DNA from 4 places in the Microcoleus harperi Pol14_C6 genome. Region 2 is predicted to be linked to each of the others. Evidence: riboswitches for the same ligand, from Rfam matches in the RefSeq annotation. Region 2 holds a riboswitch; each other region holds the start of a gene.
The links. A riboswitch is a leader RNA that binds a small molecule or an ion and turns the genes downstream of it on or off. The one in region 2 is predicted to bind cobalamin.

Region 1 (7,446 bases), on a different contig from region 2:
ACAAATTATGTATCAAAATACTAACCAAAAAAACAGCCGCCCGTCCATTTTTTTTATTATTGCCCTCGGCTTAATTGGGTTGGGTGCATACAAGTTCCTGCCAGGTTTATTGAATAGCCAAACTTCAAATACACCTACATCTACATCTACACCGGCAACGAGCGCATCGGGAGCGATCGCAACTCGCATGAGTTTAGGAAATCAGATATTGCTGACATCGCAAACAACAGCCGAAAAGCAAGCAGGCGTTACAGCTTTTGCCAAAGGAGATTACAAAGAAGCTGTTCAAAAATTTCAGGGTTCGCTGCAACAAAATCGCAACGATCCGGAAACGGTAATCTATTTGAATAACGCGAGAGTAAGCGATCGCACTTCTCTTAAAATTGCCGTCAGCGTGCCGAGCGGCAGCAACCCCAACATCGCCCAAGAAATCCTCCGGGGTGTCGCCCAAGCTCAAGATGAAATCAACACTAGGGGAGGAATTAACGGTGCCGGTTTGCAAGTTGAAATTGTCAATGACAATAACCGTCCAGAAGTGGCGCAAGAAGTTGCAGCAGCATTAGCAAATGACCCGAAAATTCTAGCGGTAATCGGACATAATGACAGCAATGCCTCTTTAGCAGCCGCTCCAATTTATCAGGAAAAGAAACTGGTGATGATCACACCTACCAGCAGTACGAATAATTTGTCAGGTTTTGGCAGCTATATTTTTCGGACAGTCCCCAATACTCGATCGATGACTGCTCCTTTAGCAGAGTATATCGTCAAACAAGTCGGCAAAAGCAATATTGCCTTCTGCTACGACTCTCAAGCTGCTGGCAAAGCTTCGTTTAAGGATGAATTTATTGCCTCTCTTTCAGCATCAGGTGGCAGATTAGTTCCTATTGTCTGCGACTTGTCAGCGCCGACATTTAATCCTAACACTGCGATCGCGGATGCTGTTAGCCAAGGTGCACAAGGATTGATGGTAGCATCCCACGTAGATCGCATCGATCGCGCGATCGATCTAGCCCGTGCAAATCAAGGCAAATTAGCGCTTTACAGCAGTTCAACTCTTTACACCTTTCAAACGCTAAAAGACGGGCAAAAGGACGTGGACGGGCTTGTTTTGCCCGTTCCCTGGCATCCTGAAGCTAATCCCAACAATCCATTTCCTAAAAATGCCAGTCAGCGCTGGGGAGGAGTAGTAAATTGGCGAACCGCAACGAGTTTTGACGCGACTCAAGCTGTCATCGCTGGCTTGTGGCAAAGCAATACGCGGGAAGGGTTGCAACAAGCACTCAGAAATCCGAATTTCTCGGCTGCAGGATCGAGCGAGGATGTGAAGTTTTTGCCCACGGGCGATCGGGCTGGTAAGACGATTTTAGTGCAAGTTAAACAAGGAGGAAGCACTGGCTATAACTTTGTCCCGCTGCGGTAAGTTCGTTAAGTGCGATCGGGCAGGATGCCAACTTCACAATCAAATTAACTTTTTGTGGCACAGGCATCTTGCCTGTTTCTTAGCATGATTAAAAGAGAATTTTATGTTTAATTAACATGATTCTTAAAATAAAAGAAAATGGGAAAATTAAAGGAGAGCGTTGTATATGAGCGCGCCCGTTGAAACCACAACCTACACGGCTGAAAAATATCTATAAGCTGAAGTAAATTCTCAGGATCGGCATGAATTTCTCAATGGAAAAATTGTTCTGATGACTGGCGACACACCGAATCACAATATAGACTTGAAAAGGAAGTCTTGGACCGGCAGGATGCCTAACCCCTACTCCCCACAAGAATTATTGCAGATGTCCGATCGCTTTTTTGTCAAATATCCCAAATAGTGGTAACATCCCCGTATATTGATCGGCTCTGATGGAGAACAGCCATCAGACGCAAGGGGGAAAGTTCGGTGCGAATCCGGCGCTGTCCCGCAACTGTAATGAGAGCGTTGGATCTCTGAGTCAGGATGCCCGCCGATTTGTTTACCTGTTGTTTTTCATCTGCGAGGTATGGATGATGGTGAGTTTATTATTTTTTTAATTATTGGATTGGGCTTTTTTAACCGCAGATATCAGCAGATAAACACAGATGAACGCTGATGTAATTCGCTCTGCGTTCTGAAGCGTATATTATTTTAATGGAAAAGAAATGCGAATCGAAGATAGTGTTTGGCAGGGTAGTTTTGGCTACTGGCAAAACTTGTTTATTCATCAGAATATTTTGTCGATAGGACATACTGCTTGGAATGGCTTTTTGAATCGAGGACGGGGCTTGGTTGCTTGCAAAATCAATACTCCCATTAACGGCTATGTGAATTGGAGCGTAGATACTATCAAGTACGATCTGCAATTTATTTCCGACTTGGAGGCAACCCTTTATTTGCAACAACTAGAAATAGAGGAAAACACTGTTTCAAATTTGCTCCAAATCATTGCTGGCTACGAACCCAAGGAAGCAATTATATTTTTGTCGATCGCCAACGGTCAGATTGATATCAATTTGTTGCAAAACTTGGCAATTTCTCCTGTTGAGTGCTATGAACAAGTATGCAAGCGCTGGGAAGAATTTCAACTCTGCCCGAAATCCTAAAACTTACTAAATTTTCCGAATGTCGCAGCCAAAATCCATCGAAATTTCCAAAGTAACTCGCTACCAAAATGCAGCGCTTAATTACTATTTGGGCCTGACAGATTCGCCCTACCTTCACTACGGCTATTGGGAAACCCTACCTGTGCCCGCTGACGAACTAACGATCGCACGATTGCGCCTGGCTCAGCAAGCTTATACTGTAAAACTGTTGGATGCGATCCCCAAAGGCACTCATACCATACTCGATGTGGGCTGCGGGATTGGCGGAAATGCGGCTTATTTGCTCGATCGAGGTTTTGCAGTGGAAGGGCTCGCACCCGATCCGTTTCAACAGCAGCGCTTTCTTAAGTGTACGGGCGATCGGGCAATCTTCCACCTCACGAGGTTTGAAGACTTCAAAGCAACCCATTTCTACGATCTTATTCTGTTTAGCGAAAGTAGCCAATATATGTCGGCTGTTGATATTGCTAACGGTGCCGCCAAAATCCTCAATCAGGGTGGCTACGTGCTGCTGGCCGATATGCTGCGATCTGATGCTAATTATAAAGAGGGAATGTTCTCTAATTGTCATGTGGTTACAGAACTTCATGCAGCATTAAAGCAGGCTGGATTCACTTTAGTAAAAAGTGAGGATATTTCCGCTCATATTTTGCCTACTATCGATTTGTATGTCGATACTTTCCGCAGGTATGGACTGAATACGATGATGTATGTTGCAGATTTAATTGCGATAACAGTTCCGCCCGTCCACAAATTCCTGCGCTGGATATTTCGCCGCTGGTTCAAGAAGTTGGTGGTTGAAGGGTTGGAAGCAGGCCAACTTTTTGAGCAGCATCTCTGTTATGAAATGCAACTTTGGCAGTTGTCAAAATCAGATCGAGGCTGACACAAATAGCAATCCTAAATCATTTGTGAATTTCTTACTCCCTCCCCTTGATAAGGGGAGGGTTGGGGTGGGGTAAAAAGTTGACGACTCCTGCAAGGATTGCTATACAATGGAAATCGGTAATCGGTAATCGGTAATCATTCATTGGTAAGCAGTAATTGGAGGCAGAGCCTCCGGGTATTTATTCCCAGGCTCTGCCTGGGAACAAGGCTATAAGCTGTTGTGCATTTAAATTGTTTGAGGGCGGGCAAGATGCCCACCCCACAAGAAGGAAAATTTATTTTACCATGCAATTTAAATGCGTATTAGCTTAAAAAATAACAAATAACAAATAACAAATATGTCTCAATGGATTCTCGAATTCGATCGCACTTCCTACTCCTACCCCTGCGGTTCTCGATCGGCAATTCATGATTTAAACCTCAAAGTCCCCGCCGGGAAACGATGCGGGCTGATCGGTCAAAATGGCTGTGGCAAAACTACCTTTTTTCTGTTAGCAAATGGCTTGTATCAACCGCAACAGGGAATCATTAGCTGGCAAGGTGAACCCTTTCGCTACGATCGCAAATCTTTGATCCAACTGCGCCAACAAATCGGACTCGTATTTCAAAATCCTGAACATCAATTAGTAGCTTCGACGGTAGAAGAAGATATTTCCTATGGATTGTACAATTTAGGCTTGACAGAATCCGAAATTGCTCAAAAGGTACAGCAGGCGATCGAGCAATTCGATCTAAGCGAACTCGCCCGCGAACCAATTCACAATCTCAGTTTGGGCCAGAAAAAGCGGGTTTCCATCGCCGATATCATGGTTCTCAAGCCCAAACTGCTGCTGCTAGATGAACCTACCGCCTATCTCGATCCGCGTCACACCCGACAACTGATCGGTTTACTTCAACAAATTCACAGCGCCGGAACCACTATCCTTTTAGCAAGTCACGACCTCGATTTCATCTACCGCTGGGCTGATTGGGTGTTTGTAATGGATCGGGGAAAATTGATTTTAGAAGGAACACCGGAAACCGTTTTTGCTCAGCGGGATGTCTTGGAACAATTGCAGCTTGGCGTACCGCTGGCGATCGAGCTGATGGAGCAAATAAGGGCGATGTTTCCAACAGACGATCGCTCAAAAATCCCCGCTTTCGAGCAATGGCAACAACAAATTTTACAAGCACGTCGGCTGCTTTAAGGAGACTTAGACAATTGATAATTGGCGTTGCTGATTCACGGTATGAATTACCTTTTCGCTGGAATTTACAAAACTCACCCTCAAACGGGCTTATAGCAATTGCGAAATCTTGAATTCATACCTGTATCCAGCAACGCCGCCCCTGGGGGTAAGTTCAGATTACACATTACCAATTATCAAAAATTGATTTAGGAAAAAGGCGATCGCCCCACTGCCGATCGGCACAGTCAGATTGTCAATTCCCAGCTTAGAAACCGACTCCAGAATAGCAGCAGCTAAAGCTACAACAGCCGACACAGCCCAAGTTTGCCAAACTGCGCCTTGAACCGCCAGCAAAATCAAACTGCTAACAGCAAAACTCACCAAATACATAGTTGCAGAACCTTCCCAACTCTTCTGAATTCCCCCAACTCGATAAATATGTTTCCCGTATTTCTGGCCGATGACAGCAGCCAATCCGTCGCCCCAAGTCATGACTAAAATGCCCAAAGCAGCGTACTCCTGATGCTGTAGCGGCCAAAACCAAGCTACGAGAACGCTGATACTAACAGCATAGAAAAAAGTCCCCAAACTCTTCCGGTTGATACTGTTAAGACTGGGCAAAATCGGAACTTGGTAAGAAACTAGGGCGATCGCACCTGCTAAAACCCCCGCCGAAATCCCCACCCAACCGGGTATTTCCAGCCACCACGCCAGCAAAATCACATTTCCAGTACCGATGTGCACCACCTTCCGCGATACCTCAGCATCGACAGAAGTAAAGCGATTTAAGCCCTCAGCTACCAGTAAAATCACACCCAGCCAGACTCCCACGAGGGAAATTTGCAACCACACAGTCGGAACTTCAGAAAATATAGACACGATATTTAGGAAAAACTTATTTACATCAGGCACTGTTTACTACTTTAGTGGAAAGCGCGATCGCTCTGTTCGGTGTTGGGAGGATTTTCAACCGTCGCTACGCTATAATTTACTCCTCTCATGTGGTCGGCTTTGGCGACAAAGTGAGTTAGTCTAATAAAATTAGTCGTTTGAAGTTTTGAGAGGCTCAGAGAATCTGATTACTATGCAATATGTATTAATTATTCATGAAGTAGAAAATTATGAAGCTTGGAAACAGGTATTCGATCGTGCTGAAAGCATCCGAAAAGAAGCTGGCGAGCGCTCCTATCAGGTCTTGAAGTATGACAATGAACCCAACAAAATTGTTCATTTCTCCGCGTGGACATCAATCGCAGATGCTAGGGCGTTTTTTGAGTCGCCTAGACTGGTTAAAATTAGAGAAGAAGCCGGAGTTAAAGCTCCTGAGTTTATTTATCTAGACCAATTAGAGTCAGGAGTATTGTGAAAGACGTATTTGTATAATGTAAGTTGTTCAAACTATGTGATTGTGTTTTGAGTATGTACGACGGTAGCTACTACCAGCTAATGGCTGAGTACAATTGCTGGATGAATCAAAATCTATATTCGGTCTGCTCGGCAATTCCTGATGAACAGCGCAAACAGGATATGGGTGCCTTTTTCAAGTCGATTCATGGCACTTTGAATCACTTACTGTATGGTGACAAAGCATGGATGGGTCGTTTCACTCTTCACCCATTTTCTGCTACCGTTATCGGTCAAGAACTGTATGCTGACTTTGAGGTTTTGAGAGCAGAACGGGAGACAACGGATCGGCAAATTATAGAATGGTCTAGACACCTTAATTCTGACTGGTTGAGTCAACCGTTTGAGTACACCAGCAATGTAGACGGTAAATGCCGCGTGCTACCGACTTGGGTTCTGGTGACACATATGTTCAATCATCAAACTCACCATAGAGGGCAAATTACCACACTACTCAAACAACTTGGCTACGACCCAGGCGTTACAGATATTCCGTGGCTACCCGCTATATCAATCGGATAATTTCTGGTTGTAAACCGACACGCCAGAAGACTCGGCGGTTAAAACCTCGCCTACACTTGCCCCTCGTCCCAGCAGAGGGGGACTCAAGAAAATCAAGAATTTAATAAACCTGTTTCGGTGGGTTTTGTCTGTATAAACGTAATTTTAACCCCCGACTTTTCAACCCTTGCCTTGTGAGTTTTGTGTGTATAGACGCGGTTTCAACCGCCGCGTATTCTGTAGAAATCCTACGCCTTCACAACTCCCGTTTTAACAACTCCCGTACAGCCGCAAACGCCATTCGACGCAACTCAACGGGCAGCAGCGACAATCCCAAACCAGCCCACATTTTCGCCTCAGAAACAGACTTTCCAGCTCGCACCATCAGGCGCCCTTTTGCAGTTTCACCCACCTCAATCAGTCGCAAACCTAGCGCTAATTGAGTTTCGGCAATCCTTTGGAGCCTGACTGTTTCCAACTTCTCGGAATCAAACTCGTAGCCGATCAAATAGCGCAATTTATCGCTTAAATACGGAATTGCCCGATCGACTCCTTGCTGTCCTGCATGAACTCGATACTCCATCAACAGCTCCGGCAAGTAATAGCACTTTTTGCCAGCAATCGCAAGTCTCACAAACAAATCGTTATCTTCGCAATTTTGCAAATTCGGCCGCAGAAATCCGACTTCTTCCAGCGCGTGGTGGCGAAACAAAGTTGCCCCTATTTGCAAACTCTGTCTCAGAAAAACTGTGGAAAGCAAATCTTCAATAATTCCCGGCGATAACTCGGTGCGCCCCCAGCGCTGCGAATTGAGTTTCGTCTGACTTTCGTCAATATAATTGTTAATGTCGATCACCCAGTGATCTGTACTGACAAAATCGATACTGGGGTCTTTATCTAAAATAGCAGATGT
Region 2 (7,446 bases):
GCGGAACGCGGTTTTGCAAGTATTTGAGAATTTCTAAAACAGAGATAGCAATTTGCTTGGTTCGCTGCGGTGTTAGCTGGCGCAAAATAGCGAGAGAATCGGCATTTTTGTATTCCTGTACCATGCAAAAACCCGATGCAGTTTGGAAGGAATCTAAATAGCGGGGAATGTTGGGATAATCCAGTTCTCGCAAAATCTGAATTTCTTGTTCGCACGCTTGATATTGAGCCCAATTAGCACCTGTTTGGGCAAATTGAAATTGTTTGACGGCGACGGAACGTTGGGTATTAATTTCGGTAGCGAGATAGGTAACTCTCCCGCCGGCGCGGTTGTGTCCGAGTTCGCGAGTTACTTGATAGCCGTAGTTGGAAAAGTCAGGAAAAGCATTCATAAATTTGTCAGGTTTGTAGTAAGGACTTCAGTCCAAAAAAAGTTTGTAGTAAGGACTTCAGTCCAAAAAAGGTTTGTAGTAAGGACTTCAGTCCAAAAAAGGTTTGTAGTAAGGACTTCAGTCTTTAAGGACTAAAGTCCCTACTACGAACAAGTTTTTACGGTTTGATTAAATGGGGTTGGGATTTTCGATAGTTGGCAATAATTTGATTTCTTTTAAAAACTATCAGATTGAGTAAGGGAATAGCAGTGAGGGCGACGGGAGCGATCGTAATTCCTCCGACAAGTAAAAGTTCCATGATTTCAACCGAATCCATATTAGTTGCCAATTTAAAAAACAGTTGCAATGCGGTTCCTAAGCTGATGCAAAATCCAGCCGTGAGAAAGGCGAGTGTCACAGCATCTTGCTTCAAACAACCTTTTTTAATGCGATCGGAAATTCCAGGTTTAGCTAAAGTATAAACTACCAACCAACAAAAGGAACTAAATAAAAGTAGAAGTATCAAGTAAATACTAATCCCTAAAGGTTGTGTCATCCCAAAATTTAATCCCAGGGCAAGCGAAGATATAAAAGTCAGTCCCGAAGCTGCAAATGCCCAGAGTGTCAAAGTCCAACTACTGGCAACACTACCGGCCGCAGCACCAACTAAAGCTGATGCCACCAAGCAAACTAATAAAGGGATGATTTTACTCAGATTATCGCCCAAATTAATCTCGAAAACTGAGGCAAAAGCGCTTGTTAATATCGACATAGCTGTAATTCCAAAGCTCGCTCCGAAAACGGCTCCAAACCAATTGATTTCAGTTCCCTTTACTTCAGCATATAGCGTTATTTCCGCTGCTATAAATCCATTAACAAGCGGAGAAATTAAAAACATCGATAAAAACAGTGGATGGATTTCGCAACCCAACAGCCAACCGGCGAAAACAAACACCACCATGAAAAGCAGTCTCTTTTTAGACAAAGATAGTGTTGGTTTGGATTCGGGAAGGCGCGCAGTTTTAACTTGAATTGCAACTTGATAAGTATTTGGTTCAGAATTAGCGCGCAGTACAATCTGGCGTTGATAAGTTTGGCTGGCCAGCAATTTGCTCGTATCTACCGCAATCTGACACTCCAATTCATTGCTTTCAAATGATGGCGGTTCAAAAGAAATCCAAGAATGGTCGTAAGGCGTGTGCGGCGGATCGTTCGGATGCGGCGCGACTTCCCATCTTCCTGTTAAAATTGTATCGGGAATTGGGTTGCTAATGGCGATCGCCCGTATGATAATTTCTCCATATTCAGTAGCAGTAAATTTCAGTTGATCGCGCTCAATTCTCACTTTTGGCAAGTTGCTGACATCCAAAGATTCTAGTGCAGTTAAAGCATGAGCCGCCGACTGATATCTATCTTGAATTCTCGGCGCTACCATTCTTTCCAACCAATTCATCCAACCTTGCTGCAACGGCGGTACTAAATGCCGAAAATGAATGCTATAATTAGCATCAATTAAATTACCGACATCCGCAGATTTTGTCCCAGTTAACAAACAAATCAGCGTTATCCCCAAGCCGTAAAGATCCGAGGCTTTGCTTAATTCCCGGTTGAACATTTGCTCCGGTGGCATAAATCCCATCGTACCTTTGACAACGCTGCTGGCGGCGATATTTCCACCTCCTAACCGCGCAAAACCGAAGTCTACTAAGTAAACATTTAACTGTTCGTCGATTAACAAGTTTTCCGGTTTGATGTCGCGGTGAATTATCGGTGGTTTCTGAGCTTGCAGGTAAACTAAAATCTCTAAAGTGGCGATCGCAATTTGCTTGATATCCGGCGGCGCAAAAGTCCGGGCGACAGCAGATTCGGCATTTTTGTATTCCTGCACCATGCAGAAACCGCTGTCAGTTTGAAAAGAATCGAGATAGCGGGGAATGCCCGGAAAATCCAGATTTTGCAAAACTTTAATTTCTTGTTCGTAAGCTGCGTATTCTTCCCAGCTAGCACCTAATTGGGCAAATTGAAATTGCTTAATTACAACGGATTTTTTTGTGTTAATTTTTGTGGCGAGATAGGTAACGCGGCCGCCCAAACTGTTGTATCCGAGTTCGCGACTTATTTGATAGCCATGTTGGGAAAAGTCAGGAAAAGCGTTCATAGGTAATTACTATGGTTGGTAGTAAGGACTTTAGTGCTGAAGCCGTTATCTTATAAGGACTAAAGTCCTTACTACGAACGAAACGATCGCTCCTACAAACATAACTTTTTTGAAAAAAGGCGGCAAGTGCGGTATGATGTGATTTCGCGATCGGTTCTAGCGGGGAGCAGTCGCTAGAGGAAACGGGGAAAGTTCGGTGCAAGTCCGGCGCTGTCCCGCAACTGTAATGAAACGCTTGTTGTTTCTAAAGTCAGAATGCCCGCCGATATCTAACTCACTTTTGAACGCATCTGCGAGGTACGGATGATGGATGGAATTAATGCGACTGTACGCACAAAGCACAATTTGTTTGTTTGCACTGCTTGCGCTAGTGTTTGGAAAAACGGCAAGCGCGAAGGCAAAAGCGGCGGTCAACAATTCATGGAAAATTTGTCCGAACTCGCTAAAGATTGGGAGTTTTCCGATAAATTTGAAATTCAAGAAGTTGAGTGCATGAGTGCTTGCAGTCACTCTTGTGCGGTGTCTTTTGCTGCTGTCGGAAAGTACACTTATCTGTTTGGCGATTTACCAGCAAATGAGGCGGAAAGCATCGAGGCGGTACTCGAATGCGCGGGTCAATACTATGCTAAGCCGGACGGTTTGTTGCCTTGGTCTGAGCGTCCTCAAGCTCTGAAAAAAGGCGTTTTAGCAAAGATTCCACCGCTGGCAAATTAGAACCTTTCTCGTTACCATGCTCTGCCCATTGGTGACAACTTAACGTCAAACCGATCGTCTCTGTTGTTTTTATCTAAATCTAGATCCCCCTAACCCCCCTTAACAAGGGGGGGACAAGAAATATTCTCAAATTCCCCCTTCTTAAGGGGGATTTAGGGGGATCTAGACTTTGCCAAAAAGCGACTTTTATTGTAGGTTTCAGTCTTAAGTTGTTACCTACGATCTCGGCCTGGTAACGCATACTCAGAGGATCTGCTTCGTATTAAAAGCGCTCCTTTATTCCAGCGAGGCAGAGCCTCTAGATCGGCATTCCCCGGCAGAGCTTGGGAACGAGATATCCCACCATCAAATAAGCACAAAATTATCAATGCACAAAATTCCTGTTACTGTCATCACTGGTTTTCTTGGTAGCGGCAAAACTACTTTAATTCGCCACTTATTGCAAAATAATCAAGGTCGCCGCATTGCTGTTCTGGTTAACGAATTTGGCGAAATCGGAATTGACGGAGAATTGCTGCGCGATTGTCAAGTTTGCGACGAAGAAGAAGATGTCAACAGCAATATTGTAGAACTAACAAATGGTTGTCTTTGCTGCACTGTTCAAGAGGAATTCTTGCCGACTATGCAGGAATTGTTGAAGCGCAGAGAAAAAATTGATTGTATTGTAATAGAAACTTCTGGTCTCGCACTTCCTAAACCTTTAATTCAAGCTTTTCGCTGGCCGGAAATTCGCACGGGTGCTACTGTAGACGGTGTTGTTGCTGTTGTCGATTGCGAAGCTGTTGCTAGCGGTACTTTTGTCGGTGATATTGATGCTTTGATGGCACAGCGACAGGCTGATGATAGTTTGGATCACGAAACTCCGATCGAGGAATTGTTTGAAGACCAGTTAGCCTGTGCCGATATGGTACTTTTAACGAAAGTCGATCGCGTAGATGTGGAAACTCACACCAAAGTCCAAAGCTGGTTGCAGCAAGAGTTGCGTCCGAGTGTGAAAATTGTGCCCTGCAAAGGTGGCGAAATTAACCCTGATGTTCTCATGGGATTTAATGCGGCGGTTGAGGATGATTTGGAGTCTCGCCCGAGTCACCACGATGCTGAGGAGGAACACGAACACGATGATGATATTAACTCAACTTACTTTATTGCCGATCGCGAATTTGAACCTGAAGCATTGGTGAAAAAACTGCAATCCTTGATGCAGCAGGAAGAAATCTATCGGATTAAAGGGTTTGTGGCGGTTCCCAAGAAACCGATGAGGATGGTGTTGCAAGGTGTGGGTTCGCGGATAGAATATTTTTACGATCGCCCTTGGCAACCTTCGGAGCTGCGTCAAACCAAATTAGTCCTGATCGGTCGAGAGTTAGAGCGCGATCGAATTGCAGCTATGATTAACAATTAATTGTCATCTGAGAGGGGCGGGTCGATCGATATTTTGAATTGCAGCAAATATTATTGGTAAAACTCGCTCCTCCAAGCTCTCACCAACAATTTATTAACATTCTTTAATATTGTGGGCGTTTCCAGCAGGTCGGGTGTAAAATAGCGATAATGGTTATCATTGTAAAATAATCGAGGTCAAGTATGGTGACTGCTGGGGCGATCGAATCAGTTCCTGTTACCGTTCTCACGGGTTATCTCGGCGCAGGCAAAACTACGCTACTGAACCGCATTTTAACACAGGAACACGGCAAAAAAGTTGCAGTCATCGTCAACGAATTCGGCGAAGTAGGCATCGACAACCAACTCATAATAGATGCCGACGAAGAAATTTTCGAGATGAACAACGGCTGCATTTGCTGTACAGTCAGAGGCGATTTAATTCGGATTATCGGCAACTTGATGAAGCGGCGAGACAAATTTGACCACATAGTCATCGAAACCACAGGTTTAGCCGACCCCGCACCCGTAATTCAAACCTTTTTTGTAGACGAAGATATGCGGGAAAAATTACTGCTAGATGCAGTTGTCACCGTAGTCGATGCCAAGCACATCTGGCAGCACTGGGACGCCGACGAAGCTCAAGAACAAATTGCCTTCGCTGATGTAGTTTTGCTCAATAAAACTGATTTAGTGACTGACGAAGAATTGGCAGAATTAGAAAAGCGAATTCGCACCATGAATGCAATGACCAAAATTTACCGTACCCGCAACGCTGAATTAGCAATGGAGGCTTTGTTGGGCGTTAAAGCATTTGATTTGAACCGGGCATTAGAAATCGAACCAGACTTTTTGGGCGAACACACTCACGAACACGACGAAACAGTTACCTCCGTAGCCATAGTAGCATCCGGCGCCCTTGACCGCAACAAATTTAGCGATTGGATGGAGGAATTGTTGCGAACTCAAGGCCCGAATATCTTTCGGACAAAAGGCATTTTGAATATCGCCGGAGACAACCAGCGATTTGTTTTCCAAGGAGTACATATGGTGTTTGATGGCCGCCCGGATAGACCTTGGAAAGCTACCGAAACTCCGAAAAATGAACTCGTATTCATCGGTCGCAACTTAAACGAAAATCAATTGCGAGAGGATTTCTGTCGGTGTCTAGTTTAAAAAGTAGCGAACAAACCCTGGAATTTCACGCCGAAGCAATGCTGTCTGACTACGTAACTGCTGTTACTTGGTCGCCGGATGGCACAAGTTTAGCAGTGTGTTCCGCTGCGGGGGAAGTGATGCTGGCGGCAGTAGGGGAAGTTAATGAATTGTCCTTGCAAACACTACAAAGTGCCACGGGTAAGTCAGCCGATTGTTTGTCTTTTTCGGGCGACAGTCAATTCCTAGCTGCTGGCGGACAAGATGGAAAAGTACGAATTTGGCGGGTTAATTCTGGGGAATTAATTGCTGATTTGGATAACCACCGCGTCTGGGTTGATAAGTTAGCTTGGAGTCCCAACTGCAACCAGTTAGCTTTCAGTATGGGCCGCTACGTTCAAGTCTGGAATGTTGAGGATAATGTTGTTGAAGTAACGCTGAATTTCGAGTCATCATCTATTCTCGATTTAGCATGGCATCCGATGGTTCAATATCTGGCAGTTAGCGGCTATCAAGGCGTCAAAGTTTGGCATGGCGAAGACTGGGATGAAGACCCGGAAATTTTATCAGTACCCTCTGCAACCGGTGCAATTGCTTGGTCACCACATGGGGAATATTTAGCTTGTGGCAATATGGACAATAGTCTCATTGTTAATGAATGGGGAAATTTTGAACCGTGGGTAATGCAGGGTTTTCCGGGGAAGGTTCGGGAGTTAGCTTGGTCGGATAAAACTAATTCTTTGGGTGCACCTTTGTTAGCTGCTTCGAGCTCTCAAGGTATTTCTGTCTGGGAAAGAGACGCTGATGAAAGAGTCGGTTGGGATTCTTGGGCGTTAGAGGTGCATGAAAATGTGGTAAATGCGATCGCCTTTCAACCTAGCACATTTTTATTAGCTTCCGCCGCCGCAGATGGTCAAGTTTGTTTGTGGGGGGAAGCAGAACAATTGCTGCAAATTCTAGAAGGTGCAGAGGGCGGTTTTTCCTGTCTCGCATGGCATCCCGAAGGTCAGTTTCTCGCCGCTGGCGGATGCGGTGGCGAATTGCTGGTTTGGTCATAAATCTATGAGCTGCAAAAAGTTCGGCCTGAGCAAGCTGTTATAAGTAGGGCGTTAAATTACTTTTTGCGTAAGTAAGCGTAAAAAACGTACAACAGATAGAGCCTGTGCGTCCTGGACTGTTATCCTCTCTTTCTTGTCAAAATTCCTTGACTGGGACTGAACAATAAAGCTAGTAAAAATAACCCAAAAATAACTAATACAATTGCCGCCCCGGACGGCATATTAAAATAATAGCTGAGATACATACCAGTCACGCTAGCTATAATCCCAATAATTGCTCCTAATCCCATCATTAAATGTAGCTCTTTTACCAACAAATACGCCGTTATTCCCGGCCCGATTAACAGCGAAATTACTAACAGCGCCCCCACAGTTTGCAAACTGGCAACAATCGTCAGGGTAATCGCCGAAATCATCCCCAAATAAATCCAGTTTACAGGCAAACCGGACGCTTGCGCCCCCAACGGGTCAAAAGTATAGAATAGCAGTTCTTTGTAAAGGAGTTTAACCGCCACCAAAATTATTAAAGTTATGACAAAAGTCTGCTGCACGTCAGCAGGTGCAACTGACAAGATATTTCCGAACAAAAAACCGTCTAAGTCTAATTTGGT
Region 3 (7,446 bases), on a different contig from region 2:
CGGGAAGACGTTTGCGAGTGATGCCTTCGGCTACCATCCGGGCATCGCACAGAATCGGCGCACCTGCGACGAGGGCTTGGCGTCCGCAGGTGGCTGCACCGGGGGAAGCTGCTAAATCTGCAACAATATCGGTCATGCCGCAACTGTGAATTAGTCGCACGGCTACGGATTCTAAATCGGGCGGCAAGCTTGACAAATCTGCTTCGGCTCGAATTGTAGCGAAGGATTTAATGTAGATTTCTGTTCCGTCTCGAATGTAGTCAATCATTGTTTAAAACTGCTATGGGAATTTTGTGGGATTTGTGAAATAGATTTTTTGAATGAACCGCGAAGGCGTGAAGGGCGCGAGGGAAGAAATCTCAAGAGAGATAGAAAGAGAAATGCTTAAAATTTGTCTTTTTTTATGGGATATTTTTTCACTTTCAATTCCTATTTTCGGTGCTCAACAACTCCTGCAATTGGTCGATCGCCTGGCGATCGACAAACTCACCCAATGACTCCACAGGCTCCCGAAACCGCTGATACACCCGCAACATTCGCTCGATCGCACCGGGCATCTCGATCGCACTCACCGCCTGAAAAATTTGTCGTCCGAAGGGCAAATCTTTTCTACCCGCATAAATGTCGTAACCTTCGATCGTCTCGTCTCCTCGCTCAATCTGAATTCCCACCAGCGTGATATCAATTGGCTGGTGCTGGGCGCAGGACTTTTCGCAACCGCTGAAATGAATGTTAATCGGCAGGTCGATCGTCAATTTTTGCGCTAAATCCCTCACCATTGCTAGGGCGTGACTTTGAGTATCTGTCGCCGCCGACGCACAGCCGCTGCTGCCGGCACAAGCCACCAAGCACGAATCTAGGCGAGTCGCCGACGAGTGCAATCCCAAATCTGCCACTTGCTGTTTTACCTCAAAAAGCTGGGAGTTGGGGATATCAGAAATTAGCAGATTTTGCCACGGCGTAAGTCTCAGGGTACCGCTGGCTAGATTTTGGGCTAAACTTGCCAAATTCCGCAGTTGCTTTGATTCTAGCCTACCGAAAGGCAGTGCAATTCCCATGTAGGAGAAACCGGACTGTCGTTGAGGATGAATGCCGAGATGTCGGTGATGGGGGAGGGATTTTTCAGATGAGGCATCTTGGCTGTTTTTGGGAAAGGTGCAAGATGTGAATTGCCATAAAAATGGTAAATTCTGCTGTACCCTTTCTAGATAACTTTCAGCGCCCCAATCTGCCAGCAGGTGACGCAAACGCGGTTTTTTGCCATCAATTCGAGGTCTTATTTTGGTATATTCAAGATAGGTGCTAGCAAGGGCGGCTAATACTGAAATACATTGCGATTCTGGGATTAAAATTCCTGTATCGCTGTTTAAATGCAGCCGAAAAACGATTCCTGATTGGGTTGAACGACCGCATGCAGCTAATAAAATATCGTTGCGTAAAGCCTGGATCGAAACCGATTCCCCGCCGTCGAAGCCAATACTGAACTTAGGCGAAAGTTTCGACAACTCGGAATGTGTTTGCAGGTAATCATCCCAAGCTTTGACTAGCGGCCGAGTATCCAGTAACTGCTGGCGATCGATCCCTGCTGTCGGACTTGCCATAATATTGCGAATCGGGTCAACTTCAACGCGGCGAGACGCTATCCCCAATTCCTGCAAGCGGTTCCAGACTTCCGGGGCTATTTCCGAGTTCACTTCTCGGATTTGCAAATTTGCCCGATTTGTCACTTGCAAACAGCCGGTACTGTATTGAGCGGCCAAATCGGCGATAGTCCGACACTGCTGCGCGTTTAAAATTCCCCCCGGAATCCGCATTCTCGATAAAACTCCGTCTCGGGCTTGGGAACCGTAAAATAAACCCGGACAAGTCGGCAAATCAGTCAAAGCTAACAAATAATCTCCTCCCCGTGCTACGCAGGGAATCCAAAAGTAAACGCCCACAAAGCGCCCCCGAAATCGGCATTCTGACTTTTACAGTTGCGGCACAGCGCCGGAATTGCACCGGACTTTCCCGCTTTCAGGTTTTAGAAAGGTATCACGAGCTGACCCACAGAAAGCAAAACCCTCAACTTTCTTAACAAAACCCCTGACGATCGCCCATCTCTCTGGTTTCATCAGCTTTCCTAATATCAGTCATCAGTTTAACTGTCGCTCAACCCCTTTACAAACCTTAACAACACCGTTAATAATATAAACATCATCCGAACATTGACAACCAAATACAGCAATCATAAAACCATGACAACAACCTTACAGCAGCGCGAAAGCGCCAACGTCTGGGAACGCTTCTGCGAGTGGGTCACAAGCACCGACAACCGCATTTATGTAGGTTGGTTCGGAGTCTTGATGATTCCTACCTTGCTCAGCGCCACCATCTGCTACATCATCGCCTTCATCGCTGCCCCTCCAGTGGACATCGACGGCATCCGCGAACCAGTAGCAGGTTCCTTGATGTACGGCAACAACATCATCACAGGTGCAGTTGTTCCTTCATCCAACGCCATCGGCTTGCACTTCTACCCAATCTGGGAAGCAGCTTCCCTCGATGAGTGGTTGTACAACGGCGGCCCTTACCAATTGGTAATTTTCCACTTCCTGATCGGTGTATTTTGCTACATGGGTCGTGAATGGGAACTGTCCTACCGCTTAGGTATGCGTCCTTGGATCTGCGTCGCTTACTCTGCACCAGTTGCAGCAGCAACCGCAGTATTCTTGATCTACCCAATTGGTCAAGGTTCGTTCTCTGACGGTATGCCTTTGGGTATCTCCGGCACATTCAACTTCATGATCGTGTTCCAAGCTGAGCACAACATCCTGATGCACCCGTTCCACATGTTGGGAGTTGCTGGTGTCTTCGGTGGTAGCTTGTTCTCCGCCATGCACGGTTCTTTGGTAACATCTTCCTTGGTTCGTGAAACAACCGAAACCGAATCGCAAAACTACGGTTACAAATTCGGTCAAGAAGAAGAAACCTACAACATCGTCGCAGCCCACGGCTACTTCGGTCGTTTGATTTTCCAATACGCTTCATTCAACAACAGCCGTTCCTTGCACTTCTTGTTAGGTGCATGGCCAGTAGTCGGCATCTGGTTTACCGCTTTGGGTATCTCCACGATGGCTTTCAACTTGAACGGTTTCAACTTCAACCAATCGATTATCGACTCTCAAGGTCGTGTCATCAATACTTGGGCTGATGTGATCAACCGCGCTAACTTGGGTATGGAAGTAATGCACGAGCGCAACGCTCACAACTTCCCGCTTGACTTGGCTGCAAGTGAAGTCACTCCTGTAGCTTTGGTTGCTCCTTCTATCAATGGCTAAGTTTTAGTCTGAGATAACAAAAAGCGCTCCTAGAAATAGGGGCGCTTTTTGTTTTGGGAAAAAAGAGTTTTACTGGGGGGATGGGAAGTATCGCAGTCGCTAAGGCAGTTAGGACGCTTGACCTAAGACATCTTCAATTACCAGAACGTAAACAATCAAACTGTTGCAGTTGTTGGCGGGTTCGACTCTTTAACCAAGACTCTTCTTGGCTCAATCTTGTTTAGCTAGAGGAGAATATGGTGGTAAGTACACTAATGTTTCAAAAAAATTTTGTTCAATAAATAACCATCAATAGCTGTGCGATCGAGCTTTTTAATTTTCCCATCCCTGAAGTGCTACGAAGCTACTGCAAAATCTGTGTACTGCCGCATCCCAGGCTCGTGAAATGCCAAAACAATATCTTACTTGGGAACTCCAGCGCGCACCAAATCCGTTGCAATCCCATCTTCTGTCCAGTCTTCCTCAATCCAGAATTTGCGATCGCGAATCCGAACGTAAACAGTGATATCGGTAGTGCGCTCGCCCTTTGGCCAGCCCAGGTTCATCCAGATGTAATGACCGTTTTGTTCGTTTGTAATCAAGAATGTCTCAATGTCTTGTTGAGAAGGGCGATTATTGCACAATTCTATATACTCGGTCAAAATACGCTTGATTAGTTTGGGATATTCGATTAGTTGATCTATTGCACAATTTTCTCTACTTCTGTATTTACGATAATTATTTTATAGATGACAAGCAGATAGTTTGGAATCTAACCAATGCAATCCCAATCCCCAGCTATTTCCACCAGGGACGATGACTCTTCTATGTCCTAACCAATATACAAAAGTATGGGGAAGATGACCAAGGGGAGCGCGGAGTTCATAGGTCATTCTACTATTAAATGAATCCCATTTAACGTATTCGCAGAATTTGTCATAATCTTTGCCCGCTTGTTGCCAAATAGACCTTTGTACTGAAAATCCGAAACGCTCATTTGAGTATTTTACCCAAAGTTGGTTAATTGTTTGGAGGTCTGTACAAGGAAAGTTTACCCAATCTGAATGCCATAAATAGCCTAATTTTTCACAGCACGCTACCCAAAGTATAATTTGTTTAGTTTCGCAATCAGCTTCTTTAAACTTGCCCTCTGCTAAAAAATTGCGTAATTGAGTGTAATCAGCTCCGCTTTCTGACGCTAGATTAAGAAATTGGTTGTCATAATTTAAAGATTGAAAATCACTCATGGTCAGCGCCCAAGATATTTTGAATATGAGATTATTTGACTTGATCCATATGAATTTGCTTCGCGCCCGCTTCGAGAAACCCATGCTTGAGTTAATTATAGTTTTGTAGGGTGCGTTAGGCCGTAGCCGTAACGCACCCATCCTAACCCTAGCTGCCGCCAATCCGAGCAACATCGCGAGCGTTTTCTTCAAACGCAGCCGTCAGCGCATCATCACCGCTTAAACCCGATGCGATCGCCCTTTCAATAGCTTGCAACACCCGCTTATAATCCCTCGGCATCACCTTCACAAACACCGGCACCATCGAGTCCCAATTTGCCAGAACCTTCGATGCTTTCGCACTTCCAGTCAAATCAAAGTGAGTCTGAATTAACTGCCGCAAATCGCTAATTTCCTCAACATCCTCCAACTTTTCCAAATCCACCATCGACATATTGCAGCGAGTAGCAAAATCGCCCGCTTCATCCAAAATGTAAGCAACACCGCCACTCATACCCGCTGCAAAATTGCGCCCGGTTTCACCCAAAACTACAACTTTGCCGCCAGTCATGTACTCGCAACCGTGATCGCCCACACCTTCAACTACTGCATTCACGCCGGAGTTACGCACCCCAAAACGTTCGCCCGCCATCCCTCGGATGAAAACCTCGCCGGATGTCGCGCCGTAAAGCACTACGTTACCCACAATCACGTTTTCCTCTGCGACAAAGGTAGAAGCTGGCGACGGATACAGGATGATTTTGCCACCGCTGAGGCCTTTGCCCAAATAGTCGTTAGCTTCGCCTTCGAGCTCCAGGGTGACTCCCTTGGGAACGAATGCGCCAAAGCTTTGCCCAGCGCTGCCTTGGAAGTGCAGGTGTACCGTGTCATCTGGCAAACCTTCCCAGTGGCGTTTGGTGATTTCGTTGCCGAGAATTGTGCCGACAACGCGGTTGACATTGGTAATTGGCAGTTTGGCGTGTACTTTTTCGCCATTTTCGATCGCACCTTTGCACAAATCCAACAACACCGTCATGTCGATCGACTTTTCCAAACCGTGATCCTGCGCCATCTGACAGTAGCGCCCGACATCCGCCCCAACTTCCGGCTGATAAAGGATTTTCGAGAAATCCAAACCCTTAGCCTTCCAGTGTTCCACAGCTTGTTTCGCTTCCAAAACATCAGTCCGCCCCACCATTTCATTCAGCGTGCGGAAGCCCAACTGCGCCATAATTTCCCGGACTTCCTGCGCGACGAAGGTCATAAAGTTTACCGTGTGATCGGGGTCGCCGGTAAAGTTTTTCCGCAGCAGCGGGTCTTGCGTCGCCACGCCCACCGGGCAAGTGTTCTGGTGGCAAACGCGCATCATGATGCAGCCCAATGTCACCAGCGGCGCCGTCGCAAAACCGAATTCCTCAGCACCCAGCAAGGCAGCAATTGCTACATCGCGGCCGGTTTTCATTTGACCGTCAGTTTCCACGACAATTCGGCTGCGGAGATTGTTGAGTACCAAAGTTTGATGAGTTTCCGCCAGTCCCAATTCCCAAGGTAATCCCGCGTGTTTGATCGAAGTTTGCGGCGAAGCGCCGGTTCCGCCGTCGTAGCCGGAAATCAACACGACATCGGCGTGGGCTTTAGCAACACCCGCCGCGATCGTCCCGACTCCAACTTCCGACACGAGTTTGACGCTAATCCGCGCTTCCCGGTTGGAATTTTTCAAGTCGTGAATCAATTCTGCCAAATCTTCGATCGAATAAATGTCGTGGTGAGGAGGAGGCGAAATCAATCCCACACCCGGAGTCGAGTTCCGCACCTTGGCAATCCACGGGTATACTTTTTTACCGGGCAACTGTCCGCCTTCACCGGGTTTCGCGCCTTGCGCCATCTTAATTTGCAGTTCCCGCGCTTGGGAAAGGTACAAGCTGGTAACGCCGAAACGCCCAGAAGCAACTTGTTTGATCGCGCTGTTTTTCGAGTCACCGCGATCGTTCGTCCAAGTGTAGCGTTCCGGGTCTTCCCCGCCTTCACCGGTGTTCGATTTGCCACCGATACGGTTCATCGCTACTGCTAGAGATTCGTGGGCTTCTTTAGAAATCGAACCATAACTCATCGCCCCAGTTTTAAAGCGTTTGAGAATTGATTCGATCGGCTCAACTTCCTCAATGGGTATCGATTCCCGCTGTTTGAATTGCAACAAACCGCGCAAGGTAAAATGCTGCTGGTTTTGTTCATTAACCAGCCCCGAATACTGTTTGAAAAGCGTATAACTGCCCTCGCGCACCGATTTTTGCAGTGCGTGAATTGTCTGCGGACTAAACAAATGCGCTTCGCCTTCTTTCCGCCACTGATATTCGCCGCCGACATCGAGAGTATGTCCGCTGGCTGGGCGATCGGGGAATGCGTGATTGTGGCGCAAAATAGCTTCTTGGGCGATGACTTCGAGGTCTACGCCTTCAATCCGCGAGGCTGTCCAAGCAAAGTATTTATCGACTACGGATTTGTTTAAGCCGATCGCCTCAAAAATCTGCGCGCCGCGATAACTTTGAATTGTGGAAATCCCAATTTTCGAGGCAACTTTCGTCACGCCTTTAGTTGCGGCTTTGATGTAGTTTTTGCAAGCAGTTTTGTACTCGACATTTAGCAGCAATCCTTCGCGGATCGAATCGGCGATCGTCTCAAAGGCCAAATACGGATTAATCGCGCCGCAACCGTATCCAATAAGTGTCGCAAAGTGATGCACTTCCCTCGGTTCGCCGGATTCGAGCACCAGTCCCGCCCGCGTGCGCGTACCTTTGCGGATCAAGTGGTGGTGCAGGCCCGCAACTGCCAGCAGCGCCGGAATTGGGGCTTTGTCTGGACTGATACCCCGATCGCTCAAAATGATGATATTCACCCCGGAGGCGATCGCGCTGTCTGCTGCT
Region 4 (7,446 bases), on a different contig from region 2:
CACAACTTTGGTGATAGTTACCGTCGGCAGCGCGGGATTGATTTTAACTTTGTTTGTCGGCACTCTCATCTACACTCAAAGTCAAGCAAATATGCGGGATTCCCGGCAGCGGAACGACGAATTATTTGTCGCTTTAGTCAGCAAATTGTCTCCCACATCGGCTAGCGGGGCATCCGGCCGGCGATCGGCCATTTTGGCTTTGGGGGCGGTGGAAGACTCCCGCGCCGTACCCCTGCTAGCGGATTTGCTAGCTCAAGAAGACAACCGCGCCATGCTGGACGCGATCCAGCAAGCTTTAGTCAGTAGCGGGCCGAAAGCTTTGCCTGAGTTGCAGCGGTTGAATCAAGCCCTCAGCAACGACCTCGATTCCCTGCGCTTTGGCGGCAAGGCCCCGGAACGCGAGTTAGCGGCCGCCCGCCAGCGAACAGTACAAAGGGCGATCGGCAAAATTCTCACAGTGTATAGCAGCCAGCTCAACGGCGCGGATCTCAGCCGCACGGATTTAGCTCAAAGTCCTGCCGGCCCCTCTCAGTTTACTTTAGTTTTAAACAAAGTTGACTTGTCGGGAATTAAGTTGAGAAATGCCAATTTAACCAATGCCAGCTTGCAGGGAACTCGCTTTTACGGCACCGGCGAAGACAGGCGTCCGGCTACCTTTGACGATTGGATTTCTGACTTGAGCGGCGCTAATTTGGAAGGAGTAAATTTGGTCGGGGCGTCTTTGAACAGTGCTGTAATGAACCGGACTACTTTTGTGCGCGCTGTCATGAACAAAGCTAATTTGTCCAGCGGCAATTTAAACTCAGCTAATTTCAGCAGTGCTATTTTAATTGGAGCAAATTTGCAAGAAGCACTGTTAAAAAATGCAAGTTTTACCGGGGCAGATATAGGAAGCGCGAATTTGTCGGGAGCAGATTTGTCGGGGGCACGTTTGGGCAAAGTGAAGGCTCAAGGCGCTCAGTTGTCTTTGACAAATTTGTCTAAATCGGAATGGCAAGGTGCTGATTTGTCCGGTGCTGATTTGAGCGGCGCTAACTTACAAAATGCCGACTTGACTTCGACTAAACTCGCCAACGTGAATTTTAAAGATGCTCGGTTGCAAGATGCGAATTTTCGGAATGCGGAGGTGAGTTCGGTTGATTTTAGGGGCGCGAATTTAGCGGGAGCGAATTTTAAAGGCGCTGTGTTTCAGGGGAAAACAGCTTCGGATCAATTTATTCAAAATCCGACTGGTAGTAAATCCGGTAGATTCCTAGGAGTTGATTTTTCAGAGGCTAAGAATTTAGATAAAAGTCAAATTGCTTACATTTGTTTGCAGGGGGGGATTCATCCGAAGTGCCCGCAGAAGAAGTAAGGATTGTTTGTTAGCGAGTAGGCTAAGCTGTCGCGCATTTAAATTGTATATTCAGGGCGGGACACCCCACAAAAATTGGATGTTTTTTTCACAGACAATTTAAATGCCGCAACAGTTTAGTGCCGCGCAGCACAATAATTCGGTGCAGGCGATCGAGCTATTGTATAATTTCTAGTAAAATCACCGTTATAGGTTTGTAGTGACGACGGAAGTGATCACAATTTTAGGACGATTAAAGTCGTTACTACAAACCAACATAATGGTTGTCATTCGAGAGACCATAATACTAATAGCAATTTCACTCATTTTTTGCTAAAAACTTTTGGCTTGATTTTCGTTCCACCTGCCCAATTTACTACTGCATTGTTTATTGAAATTACTATTATATCGTTTCCAGTTGTATCGGTATTTTTCAGAGGTTCAAACAATCCGTTGTCCCGAAATCATAATTTTAGTCAACAATCCACAATCAACAGTCAACAATTCCGCAGGACTGCAACCGGAATTTATATTACGCAATAGCATCCGAACTGGCAAGAGTCTCGAATTGCGCCAATAACATTGCCTCACCATTATTTGGAGTTCCAAAAATTTTAGGTAACTGACCTGTTTGGGCGAGAACTTGCCTCACTTCTCGGTTAGATACATCGGCTAGATTTTTGTTATTTAGAATGGCATTAACCGCAGCGATACCCACACCTTGACCAACTGCGGCGTTGAATTCCACAATTCGGCCGACAGAACAGGCAAACCCTTCAAATCCAGAACACGGACTGACCACTGCCAAGTTAGGAACGTTTTTAATTAATGCGTGGCGGATGCCAATATTAAAGATAGGGTGTTTAAAGCTCAGACTTTTAAACCATCCTAGACTGTTTGCTTTCTCGCCAATACCCGGGATGCCTCCGCGTACATCAAAATGATAGCTAAATGTTGCCAGGGCTTCATTAGCAGGTACGCCACCTAACAGCATTTTTGCGCCGGTTAAAGGTTCTACAACTCCCGTCACATTGCCAGCGTGTCTGATATAAACTTCTGACGAATAAGTAACAGAAGTAGCCCCCAAACTCTTCAGCCAAGTTGTAACAAATAACATCTCTCTTTGCATATTAGCCGTGGGTTTGCTGCCGCTTCTCGCTAAGGCTTCCGCTTCGCTGCTGGTGACGCCAAATAAAAGCGCATTCCACGAAAGTCTGTCATTTGGAAGCATGGCTATATTTCCCTCATCTAAAATTATGCCAGTTTCAGGAAAAGATAGTTTTATTCCTCTAAAGGAGTGGTAGGCTACAGACAGAGCCGGCGAGCGAACATCGATGTAATCGTTACCCGCCCACAGAGTTTTGAGATTTCCTTGGGTGTCGAGCATTTCCCGCCGCAGTTCTTGTGCTAGTTTGACATCCTTGTCGGCAGCGTAGAGCAAAAATTTTTGACTTTCTGAATCGGCCAGGTTTGTGAAGCGTTTTAGATAAATATAATCGAATTCTTTCAGTGCTCTTGCACTGAGTCCTTGGGTTTCAAAAACGAGGGTGACTGGAAGTTCTGAGTTAGGCAGACCAAATGTTTCAAATCCCTTCAGCTTTCTTACACCGGCAGCTTGAGCTAATTCGGCATTGACAGTGGCATCAATAAATTGCTTGCCGGCATAAACTACGCCTTTAGAGGTGGTTATACTGGCAATTTTTTGACCTTCTTTACTGACTGATTGAATTTCTACTTTGCTGAGGAGATCTGCGCCAGCTTGTACGAGCATTTCTTTCAGCACTGCACTGGCTTTGCGGGGGTCAAGTGCAATTGCCTTAACGCCGGATTTTTGTAAAAATTCTTTATAGATTGTCGCCGGTGAACCAAAGATATCTAACTTTAAAGATTGTTGAAGTTCTTCACTAATCTGACTTCTATCTAAATAAGCAAGGCCACCTCTTACCAAATGCCCGCCAATTCCTTCTTGCAAGCTTCCTTTAGACATCAGCAGAATTCGCGGATAACGCTTTGTGCGGCGAAGATATTCTCTGGAGGCCGAGATAACAGCTAGAACTCCTGGAACTTCATCACCAAAACAGATGATATCGTAAGAACGCAGATCCATGACCATTATTTAATAACCTCTCCTGATTTTCATCTTTTCGAGCGGGATCTCAATGTTTGCCGTCAAACTCTCTGTTTTTCCCAACTCTAGCTCGCTCTTTCCTGATTTTTGCGATAAATATTCACATATTCCTGGATGCAGAAACCGGGTTTTTTCCTGAAAATCTTTCGTTGAGGACGATCGATCTCGGTTGAAAAACCCGGTTTCTGAGCGTCTAGAGTCGGTCAGTCTGGTACTCTTGATTGCCATCAGGTCATATTATCAGGATCTATCCCCAACTCCCGCAATCGCTGAGCTAGTCGATCGGAACGTTCAGCTAATCGATCGGCGCGCTGGGATTCCTGTTGGGCGCGCTGCGCTGATTCTTTCACCTGTTCTTCAGGAGTCAGATAACGTTTTCCCTCGGCATCATACCAATACAACCACTCCCTTGTCACCCCAGAATAACTTCCCCTTTCACAACCAATTCCTAAACCAATTTCAGGCATCCAAACTGGATTTCCTGGCTGTAATTCATACTTTCCATTGACTAACTTGTGTACTTCTAAACGGGGTTTACGACGGCGGCGGGAAGAATAAATGACGTAATAAAGTACGCCTAAAGCTTGATATTCCTCCAATTTTGTGCTGTATTCCTTGCGATAAGTTGGGGAAACAACTTCTAGCACAAAAGTCGGCAGAACATTTTCATCCCACAACACGTAACTGGGACGCAATTCTTCATCATAAAACCTTTCTACACCTAAACTCAAGAAAGCATCGGGCACAATGGCAGGTTTATCCGGGTGATAATAGATACCCATATCTATGCCAAAAAACCAGTCCATGCGTTCTGACCAAAGTATGAGCAATATGGCTTTTAACAACCCTGGTATTAGCTCTTGCAGTTCGTTATCCACAGGCGTTTCATCCGAGTCGGGTAGTTCATCGGCGGAGGGCAAGTTCCTCGGCAAGTTGTACTGTAACATTGCGGCTTTCCTCAAAACTCACTAATATTATACCGTTGATTTGTTGAGGGATAGTATTTATTGAACGAACCGCCAAGACGCGAAGGAAAAGAAGAGAATATGATAGGTAATTTTGACTTAGGTAATCTGAATAAATTTTTGTAAAATATTTGCTGAGACTTACGCGATCGACTAAACTATGTCTAACGAGTCGGTTCTAATGGGGAGCAGCCGTTAGAGGAAACGGGGAAAGTTCGGTGCAAGTCCGGCGCTGTCCCGCAACTGTAATGAGAGTCATGTCGCTTTCTGAGTCAGGATGCCCGCCGATGTGTTAATTTACATAGTCTCATCTGCGAGGTTCAGCGTGAAGACCAGAAATCGGAAATTGGTCAGCTTGGGATTGATGGCTGGCTTGAGTTGTTATATTGTCCTGGCATCGGCAACGCCCGCCGCAGCTATGCACATTTCGGAAGGTTTTTTGCCGGTGCAATGGGCTGCGTTTTGGTGGATGGTGGCGTTGCCTTTTTTTGCCTTTGGGTTGCGTTCAATTACTCGCATTACAAAAGAACACCCGGAACTTAAACTATTGCTTGCGTTGGCGGGTGCGTTTACTTTTGTGCTTTCTGCTTTAAAAATTCCCTCGGTAACGGGCAGTTGTTCTCACCCGACGGGTACCGGTTTGGGGGCAATTTTGTTCGGCCCTTCGGTGATGGCTGTACTGGGGGCTTTAGTTTTGTTGTTTCAAACGTTACTGTTAGCGCATGGTGGCTTGACAACGCTGGGAGCGAATATGTTTTCGATGGCGATTGTCGGCCCTTTCGCTGCGTATTTTATCTATCGATTGCTGTTGCGAACTGGTAGCCAGCGGGCGGCAATTTTTTGTGCTGCGGCTTTGGCCGATTTGCTGACTTATGTGACGACTTCGATTCAATTAGCGTTAGCTTTTCCGGCAGCCAGCGGCGGTTTTATGGCTTCGTTTCTCAAGTTTGCGGGCATCTTTGCTATCACTCAAGTACCCCTAGCTATCAGTGAGGGATTGCTGACTCTATTGGTCTGGAATTGGCTGCATTCTTACGGGAAGCCGGAGTTAGAAACTTTGAAATTATTAAGACAGGAGTCATAAGCCGTGAGTCAAAAAACTACAAACAATCACCAATCTACTTCGCGGCAAAATTGGCTTTTGGCTGGCGCTGTGATTGTTCTGGCAGCGTTTCCTCTCGTTTTTGTGCGGGGTGAATATGGCGGTGCCGATGACCAAGCTAAGAAAGCAATTACCGAAATTAAACCGGGTTATAAACCTTGGTTCAATCACTTGTTTGAGCCGGCTAGCGGAGAAATTTCAAGTCTATTGTTTGCGTCTCAAGCGGCGATGGGGGCTGGCGTAGTTGGGTACGTCATTGGGTTGTATAAAGGCCGATCGCAATCTCGGCAGCAGTCTGATAATAAATCGTCGGAATGAACCATCAGATTGATAGTCTGGCTTATACAAATCGCTTGCGGGGGTTGCCGCCATCTCACAAGTTATCCTTTGCGATCGCCCTGTTAATTCTGTCTCTAGTTTCTGGGGCGATCGTCCAATTGTCGATCGCCCTTTGGTTGGGCGTCTGGATCGTCGTCTATGCGGGTATTCCGGGAAAACTGTATTTGCGGTTGCTGTCGCTACCGTTGATGTTTTTGCTGACAAGTTTGCCTGCTTTGGCGCTAGGTGCGGTTGCGGGCGATCGTATCCCTGCAATTGGGTGGGATATTTGGCAAGGTTGGGGCATTAGCATCAGCACTTTTTATCTGTATGTGAGCCGCACCGGCATATACCAAGTGAGCTTGCTATTTGCCCGCGCCTTCGCATCGACAAGCTGTATGTATTTCATCCTCTTGACGGTTCCATTTACCGAAATCTTGCAAATTCTCAGACAATTACGCTGTCCAGAGTTGGTCACAGAACTGCTATTACTAATGTATCGGTTTATTTTTAGCTTATTGGCGATCGCCGATGAACTTTGGATAGCACAAAACTCGCGCTGCGGCTACCGCACTTGGAAACTGGGAATGCACAGTTTAGGAATTTTAATCGGGCAATTGCTTCAGCGAACTTTGGAAAACTACCGTCAAGTGTCGCTGAGTTTAGCGTCTCGCGGCTTTAATGGAGAACTGCGCGTTTGGAATTCTTACCCTTACAAACCTTCGCGAAGATATACATTTGAAGCCGTGTTTGGTTGCACCGTTTTAACCCTGTTAAGTATTGTATTTCAACCTAATTAAACCTTGGGGCGGGCTAGAAGCCCACCCCACAATAGTTGCAATAAACAGGATTGTAAAAATTAAACTTTGGGTCGCTGCTCCAATACCACCCCACAATAGTTTCAAAAGACAGGATTATAAAAATCCGATTAACACCACCTTAGCAATCAAAAAAAATGTGGGATGGGCTTCTAGCCCGTCCCAAAAAAGCCCACTATCCCAAGCTTCATCTTATAAATATGACTTTTATGAACTAAATCAATGAATTATATGAATTGACCTCACCAAAAACCTATTGAATAATAGTCATCAATAGCTGTTCAATAGGCATCATATTATGAATCAACGGCCTTTCAAAAAAATCCTTTATTTCTTCACCACCTTATTGACCGTATTTCTGGTCACAGTCACTCATGTAGCGGCCCAAAAATTACCCTTCTACTGGGAGAATATTGATGTCATCATCGACGTTCAGACCAACGGAGATATGTTAGTCACCGAAACACAAAAATATGTATTCACAGCCGACTATAATACTGAACGATATCGCTATATTCCTTTAGATAAAGTCGATGAAATCAAAGATGTCACCGTTGCCGAAAATAATCAAACGATTGCCAGTACAACTGGGATTGATGAAAACAATCAACTGTGGATTCGCTGGCAACATCAATTAAAAGCGCCAGAATCACATACTTTTGTTATCAAATATCGCGTAGTAGGTGGATTGCAGTTAGATGGTGAGAATACTCAAGTTTATTGGAAAGCGATTTCATCAGGTCGCAAAGCCCCGATTAATGCTGCAAAGGTTAGGGTGCAAT

Region 1: it holds a riboswitch for cobalamin, as region 2 does, so the genes downstream of both, QUA27_RS13410 (hypothetical protein) here and QUA27_RS09425 (DUF1636 family protein) in region 2, are expected to answer to the same signal.
Region 3: it holds a riboswitch for cobalamin, as region 2 does, so the genes downstream of both, cobG (precorrin-3B synthase) here and QUA27_RS09425 (DUF1636 family protein) in region 2, are expected to answer to the same signal.
Region 4: it holds a riboswitch for cobalamin, as region 2 does, so the genes downstream of both, QUA27_RS13435 (energy-coupling factor ABC transporter permease) here and QUA27_RS09425 (DUF1636 family protein) in region 2, are expected to answer to the same signal.

Annotation. Positions count from the first base shown of each region.
Region 1 covers NZ_JAUBQN010000016.1:67,581-75,026, reverse strand. Annotated here, with positions in the region: gene QUA27_RS13415 (ABC transporter substrate-binding protein) at 8-1,420, shown strand; cobalamin riboswitch at 1,830-1,974, shown strand; gene QUA27_RS13410 (hypothetical protein) at 2,131-2,571, shown strand; gene QUA27_RS13405 (SAM-dependent methyltransferase) at 2,591-3,457, shown strand; gene QUA27_RS13400 (energy-coupling factor ABC transporter ATP-binding protein) at 3,798-4,646, shown strand; gene QUA27_RS13395 (diacylglycerol/polyprenol kinase family protein) at 4,806-5,507, opposite strand; gene QUA27_RS13390 (putative quinol monooxygenase) at 5,713-5,994, shown strand; gene QUA27_RS13385 (DinB family protein) at 6,075-6,554, shown strand; gene QUA27_RS13380 (glycosyltransferase family 2 protein) at 6,790-7,446, opposite strand, start outside.
Region 2 covers NZ_JAUBQN010000009.1:25,163-32,608, reverse strand. Annotated here, with positions in the region: gene QUA27_RS09435 (serine/threonine protein kinase) at 1-391, opposite strand, end outside; gene QUA27_RS09430 (serine/threonine protein kinase) at 549-2,528, opposite strand; cobalamin riboswitch at 2,663-2,809, shown strand; gene QUA27_RS09425 (DUF1636 family protein) at 2,832-3,242, shown strand; gene cobW (cobalamin biosynthesis protein CobW) at 3,610-4,644, shown strand; gene QUA27_RS09415 (CobW family GTP-binding protein) at 4,827-5,798, shown strand; gene QUA27_RS09410 (WD40 repeat domain-containing protein) at 5,786-6,835, shown strand; gene QUA27_RS09405 (metal ABC transporter permease) at 6,955-7,446, opposite strand, start outside.
Region 3 covers NZ_JAUBQN010000041.1:1,184-8,629, forward strand. Annotated here, with positions in the region: gene QUA27_RS22335 (precorrin-8X methylmutase) at 1-268, opposite strand, end outside; gene cobG (precorrin-3B synthase) at 423-1,940, opposite strand; adenosylcobalamin-variant (AdoCbl-variant) riboswitch at 1,949-2,028, opposite strand; gene psbA (photosystem II reaction center subunit D1) at 2,238-3,320, shown strand; gene QUA27_RS22350 (element excision factor XisI family protein) at 3,722-4,003, opposite strand; gene QUA27_RS22355 (GUN4 domain-containing protein) at 4,043-4,546, opposite strand; gene gltB (glutamate synthase large subunit) at 4,695-7,446, opposite strand, start outside.
Region 4 covers NZ_JAUBQN010000016.1:75,870-83,315, reverse strand. Annotated here, with positions in the region: gene QUA27_RS13450 (pentapeptide repeat-containing protein) at 1-1,354, shown strand, start outside; gene QUA27_RS13445 (FAD-dependent oxidoreductase) at 1,866-3,446, opposite strand; gene QUA27_RS13440 (Uma2 family endonuclease) at 3,689-4,408, opposite strand; cobalamin riboswitch at 4,583-4,729, shown strand; gene QUA27_RS13435 (energy-coupling factor ABC transporter permease) at 4,791-5,510, shown strand; gene QUA27_RS13430 (energy-coupling factor ABC transporter substrate-binding protein) at 5,514-5,846, shown strand; gene cbiQ (cobalt ECF transporter T component CbiQ) at 5,843-6,646, shown strand; gene QUA27_RS13420 (DUF2207 domain-containing protein) at 6,963-7,446, shown strand, end outside.